Regions from separate parts of the Neobacillus sp. SRL179 genome, predicted to be linked through region 1. Evidence: predicted binding sites of a transcription regulator. Region 1 holds the regulator's gene; the other holds the start of a gene.
What was found. The regulator LexA, encoded in region 1, represses DNA repair genes until DNA is damaged. The targets are predictions, from matches to a motif close to CGAACATATGTTCG.
Positions count from the first base shown of each region.

Region 2: the regulator LexA is predicted to act here: its motif matches at 1,559-1,572, upstream of AC4E8C_RS16100 (Y-family DNA polymerase).

Region 1 is NZ_OZ481792.1:1,749,562-1,752,768, forward strand. It holds gene AC4E8C_RS08675 (ABC transporter ATP-binding protein) at 1-646, shown strand, start outside; gene AC4E8C_RS08680 (DUF4257 domain-containing protein) at 737-1,015, opposite strand; gene lexA (transcriptional repressor LexA) at 1,210-1,833, opposite strand; gene yneA (cell division suppressor protein YneA) at 1,991-2,320, shown strand; gene AC4E8C_RS08695 (YneB family resolvase-like protein) at 2,333-3,004, shown strand.
Region 2 is NZ_OZ481792.1:3,254,823-3,258,029, reverse strand. It holds gene AC4E8C_RS16110 (DEAD/DEAH box helicase) at 1-1,008, shown strand, start outside; gene AC4E8C_RS16105 (YqzH family protein) at 1,287-1,478, opposite strand; gene AC4E8C_RS16100 (Y-family DNA polymerase) at 1,636-2,895, shown strand; gene AC4E8C_RS16095 (YolD-like family protein) at 2,974-3,207, shown strand, end outside.

The DNA.
Region 1 (3,207 bases):
TTGTGGTAAGAGCACGTTACTGATGATTATTTCTGGACTAGTAAAACAAACACAAGGCAGAGTGAGGGTAAAGGGGAAAGAGGTGAATGAGCCTAGAACGGATGTAGGGATCATCTTTCAAAAACCATTACTATTAGAATGGCGGACCATTATAGATAATATTTTACTTCAGGCGGAAATTCGAAAATTACCATTGAAGGAATACAGAGTAAAAGCAGCGGAATTAATGAAATTGGTGGGACTAGAAGGGTTTGAGAATAAATATCCTAAAGAACTTTCGGGAGGGATGCAGCAACGGGTAGCTATTTGTAGAGCGCTCTTGCATGATCCTCAAATCCTTCTCATGGATGAACCTTTTGGCGCTTTGGATGCCCTGACAAGGGAGCGGACTGGTTCTGATATTGAACACCTATGGATGAAGCATAAAAAAACCTGTTTTTTAATTACCCATGACATAGAAGAAGCAGTCATGTTATCTGACCGAGTATTAATTCTCTCGAATCGTCCTTGTGAAGTGACAAAGGAAATAAAGATTGATTTTCCGCGCCCAAGGCACTGGAGTTTAAGAGAAACGCAGAAATTTGGCGAATATACACACCAAATTCGAGATGTTTTTACTGAAATGGGCGTGTTGGCAAGGAATTAAAAGCTGTTTTTATACAGCTTTTTTTTATTTCATATTAATAAAAAAATAAACCCCAGTAAGGAGGCATCCATACTGGGGAAACTAAACCTATTATTTCTCTCCGTCATGTTTCACTATTCTAAATTGATACAGAACGGTATCACCCGTAATTCCTGCAATAATAGAGAAAATAAGAATCTCCACAAAAGAATTAGGAGCTGTATACAGGACGAGGAGAAGAGAGGCAATTGCACCTAGAAGTACTTCTTCCAGAAAACCGAGATAAAGGAACTTTTTTGTTCTTCGAGGCATAATGATTTTTCCATGCTTCCGAACATGCCCAAGAATTCCAACCGACCCACCAATCACTAACGAGAAAATAATGTCCATTAACACTGTTTCTCACACTCCTTAAGCCTATTATTTTTGGGACCTAAGGTAAATCTTGGTGTACTACTATTATATGAAAGATTAACAACATGAGCATGAGTAAAAATACTGAGTTTTTAGTATTTATTCATGATTGCTATTTATTTAAAGAAATTTTCCCAAATAAAAAAGAGCTGATCGCAGCTCTTTTTATCCTAATGTATATGTCGATAGACTCCGATGACTTTTCCCAGAATGGCTACATTTCGTAAAATGATAGGATCCATGGTAGAGTTTTCCGGCTGCAGACGAATATAGTCCTTTTCCTTAAAAAATCTTTTACATGTTGCTTCATCTTCCTCGGTCATGGCTACTACAATGTCACCGTTATTAGCAGTTTGCTGCTGTTTTACAATAACATAGTCCCCATCAAGGATACCTGCTTCTATCATACTTTCACCCATGATTTCTAGCATAAATACTTGTTCATCTGACGGAGCAAGACTTTCAGGAAGAGGGAAGTACTCTTCTACATTTTCAATAGCTGTTATCGGAATCCCGGCCGTAACTTTCCCAACGACTGGTACGTTTACAACTTTATTTCTTGGAATGCTGGCTGCTTCATCTGCATCCAAAATTTCTATAGCTCTAGGTTTAGTAGGATCTCTCCTAATAAGTCCTTTACTTTCCAACCTTGCTAAGTGACCGTGAACAGTAGAGCTGGAAGCAAGTCCAACTGCTTCGCCAATTTCCCTGACTGAAGGAGGATACCCTTTACTTCTGACCTCATCTTTAATGAAATCGAGGATATCCTGCTGCCGTTTAGATATCTTTACCATGATAATGCACCTCGCCTGGTTAATGTTGTCTTTATTATAGCATGTTCTTCCATCTTATACAAACATAAGTTCGAAAAAATGGTTGACAACAAACAGATGTTCGGAATATAATAAAAACAGCAAAAGGGAACATATATTCTTATCGAGGTGCATTTATATGAAAAACTTATGGAAAAAATACTCGTATGCTATTACTCTCATAATCTTAAGCTGCTCACTGGCATTTATATTATCAATAAAGAATCATGAAATTGATCAACAAGAATATTTAAAAGTAACTATTTCTGAAGGCGACTCACTCTGGAAGATTTCAAACCAATATGCAGATCAGCATTCCTTATCAAATGATGAGTTCGTCAGCTGGGTCAAAAAGCATAACGAAGATATGAGTGATCAAATCTTTCCTGGTGAAGAAATTATCATTCCCGTTAGTAAAAAGGCTGACTCCACTACCACCATATTAGCTAGTGCTCCTGAAGAAGAATAGGAAGGCTGATCAATGAAAGCAATTATATACTGCCGTGTAAGCACGGAAAAAAACACACAAGATACATCATTAAAGAGACAAAAGGAAGAACTCCAAGAATTCGCCGAAGTTAACCAATTTGATGTCATAAAAACAATTGAAGAAAGACATAGTGGATTTGATGTAGAGCGAGATGGAATTATTGAAGCATTAGCATTATTTAAAGAAAAGCAAGCTGATGTTTTACTTATTCAGGATGATACCCGTTTAGGAAGGGGACATTCTAAAATTGCACTTATACATGAACTGCGAAAAATGAATATAAAAGTTTTTACCATACAGGATCAGGGTGAGATTTTTTTATCAGATGCAGATTTAATGGTTTTAGAAATTTTAAGTGCGGTTGAAGAGTTTCAAAGTCGGATTGCAAAATATAGAATCAGCAGGGGAATGGCAAGGGCTATAAAGGATGGCTTCGACCCATATAAGAACTTATCCAATATTCACTTGGGCGGCAGAGATAAAAAAGAGATTCCTGTTGAAGAGATAATAAATCTTCGGAAAAAGAAACTTACCTTTCATGAAATTGCCGCAACCTTAAGAGGATTGGGATATGACGTAAGTAAAGCAACAGTACATAGAAGGTATAAAGAATATATGGATGAGCGTGAAGGAAAGATAGAAACTAACACTATTGATATATGAAAAGATTTATAAGTTGTGTATTCATGTTGAAAACAAATAGTTTAAACGTTAAAAATAAGATTGGTAGCTGCGGCTATCAATCTTATTTATTTACATTAACTTTACAATTGATTTCTTGAAATAAATTCAACTTAGTTTTAATATATAAGCAAATAGTTATATGTTAATTTAATTGAATTAGACATTCATATATGTATAAATTC
Region 2 (3,207 bases), 1.5 Mb from region 1:
AAACAAACCTATCACACCCTCTTTTTTGATGAAGCACAGGCCTTTAAGAATCCAGTAACGCAAACGGCACGAGCAGTAAAAAAATTGAAGGCCAACCATCGTTTTGCACTTACGGGCACACCGGTGGAGAATTCGTCTGAAGAGCTCTGGTCTATTTTCCATGTTGTTTTCCCTGAATTATTTAAGGGGTTGAAAGAATACAGCAATCTTTCAAGGAAGAAAATTTCCCGAAGAAGCCGGCCATTTTTGCTGCGCAGGATGAAGGGCGACGTAGCTTCTGAACTTCCCGATAAATTGGAGTTCGTGGAAATGGCTGAACTGCTTCCGGAGCAAAAGCAGCTGTATGCTGCCTATTTGGCAAAACTAAGGGAGGATACCTTTAAGCATCTTGATAAAGATACAATCCGGAAAAATCGGATTAAAATTCTTGCTGGTTTGACGCGATTGCGGCAGATTTGCTGTCATCCTGCATTGTTTGTAGACGGTTATAAAGGGCACTCCGCTAAAATGGAGCGGTTGATGAGAATCATCGAAGAAGCCAGGCTTTCGGGACGAAGGGTACTGATTTTCTCACAGTTTACGAAAATGCTCAAACTGATTGGACAAAAGTTCGCGATAGAGGGACTTCCTTTTTTCTACCTTGACGGTGGAACGCCTTCTGAAGAACGATTAGAAATCTGCGAACGTTTTAATAAGGGCGAACGTGACTTCTTTCTTATCTCTTTGAAGGCTGGAGGGACAGGTCTTAATTTGACAGGAGCAGATACGGTCATTCTTTATGACATTTGGTGGAATCCAGCGGTTGAGGAGCAGGCTGCTGACCGGGCGCATCGGATTGGCCAAAAAAACGTCGTCCAAGTTATAAAGCTTATTAGCCGTGGAACGATTGAAGAGAAAATGAGTGAATTGCAAGACAAAAAGAGACACTTGATTGAAGAAATTATGGACCCGGGGGAGAGAAGTACTTCCACTTTAACTGAAGAAGATATACGCGAAATTTTGTCTTAGTTTGAGGACAGTATTTTGTGTTTTTGGAGGGTTTTTGTCCGCATGGAGCGTTTATGAGGACAAAGACCCTTTTTTTTATACTTCCTTAGTCCGCATGGAGCGTTCATGAGGACAGCCCCGAGTGTTTTTGCACTGACTTAGTCCGCATGGAGTGTTCATGAGGACAGCCCCGAGTGTTTTTGCACTGACTTAGTCCGCATGGAGTGTTCATGAGGACAGCCTACCAGGTTTTATCCCCTTCATAGTCCTCATGCCTTCCTTTTCCTGCTTCAAAAGGTTTAGTCCGTTAAAAACGCATACACCATGTCATTCACTATCTCATATAAATCAACTTCAGGATCCTCTTCTTTGACAGCAGCAATCTGCGCTGCCAATATTTCCAAATCCTGCATGCTAATCGGTATGGAATCTGCCTCGTAATACTGCTTAAAGCAGTTAATAATCATTTTATTAATGAGCTTTTTCTCCATCGGAATCCACCTCACCCACCATTATACTGATTTCTCAACATATCACCAGAGCAGAAACCGCAAAAAATTTCCATTGAATACGAACGCATATTCGCTTAGAATATGAATATAATAAAAAAGAACAAATGTTCGAAAATTCAACTATAGGGGGAGAGTTATGATTGATTACAGCGCATTGCCGAAAAATCAAATTTTGTGTGTCGACATGAAGAGCTTTTATGCAAGCTGTGCCGCTATCATACTCGGACTAGACCCTTTGAATTGCTATTTAGCGGTGGCTGGAAACAAGGAACGACAGGGAAGTGTTGTACTTGCCGCCTCACCACGTTTAAAAAAAGAATTTGGAATCAAAACAGGGTCGAGACTGTTTGAGATTCCCGATGACCCAAGAATTCAAGTGGTTGAGCCGAAAATGGCAACCTACTTACGCATTTCAACTGAAATTACCCGTGTATTTAATCGCTATGTTCCAAAAGAAGCAATTCATGTTTATAGTGTCGATGAAAGTTTTATTAAAGTAGACGGTGCTCTTCATTTGTGGGGTGATGCTCATACGATTGGAAAAAAGATTAAGGATGACATTGAGCGGGAATTTCAACTTCCCTGTTCAGTAGGAATCGGCCCCAATATGTTATTAGCGAAGCTTTGCCTTGACCTGGAGGCGAAGAAAAAAGGAATAGCTGAATGGACATATGAAGACGTACAAACAAAACTATGGAACGTCTCACCACTTAGGGAAATGTGGGGGATTGGCCGGCGTGTTGAAAAAACCTTAAATGGCATGGGCATTTTCACTGTTGGTCAACTAGCGCGCTATGATTTAGAAAAACTCGAAAAGAAATTTGGAATTATGGGCAACCAACTTTATTATCATGCTTGGGGAGTGGACCTTTCTGAATTAGGTGCCCCTATTATTCAAGGGCAAATCAGTTTTGGGAAAAGCCAGATTTTATTAAGGGATTATAAAGAAGAGAAAGAAATTAAAGCTGTTATCTTGGAAATGTGTGAAGAAGTGGCCCGGAGAGCACGAACACATCGAAAGGCAGGACGAACCATTAGTCTTGGTGTCGGTTACAGCCAAGATGAATTTGGCGGCGGCTTTCATCGTTCCAGAACAATTGAGCAGCCAACCAATGTAACGATGGAACTATATCGTGTTTGTCTCGAATTATTTAATGAGCACTATACGGGAAAGACGGTTCGGCAAATTTCAATTGCCATCAGTAATATAGTGGATGACCGAGAACTTCAGCTGGATTTGTTTGACATGGGGGCGGATAAGCGGCGGGAGCTTGGTTATGTGGTCGATTCGATTCGCAGGCGCTTTGGAGCAGGTTCTCTCCTGCGGGCAGTTTCGTATACAGCAGCAGGAACCGCTAAACATCGGGCCACGCTTGTTGGCGGACATAAAAGGTAATTAGGAAAAAACCTGCTTCACTAGGAGGGTGCGAAGTTAATAATGGACTTTGAGTGAAAGAGAAAGAAGGAAATGCATATGATTCGCGACCGCGGAAAAATCAAATGGACGTCGATGATGCTTCCTGAGCATGTGAAAATGCTCAGGGATTGGGTTAAAGAAGACCGTTATGAAAAGAAAAAAGAGCTGGATGAGCAACAGCTAGAGATCATGAACGAAACATTATCTGAGGCAATTGAATTTAATCAATATGTAACGATAACGCATTATCGTCAACATAACTATGAAATTGTCATTGGAAAAATCCATTAC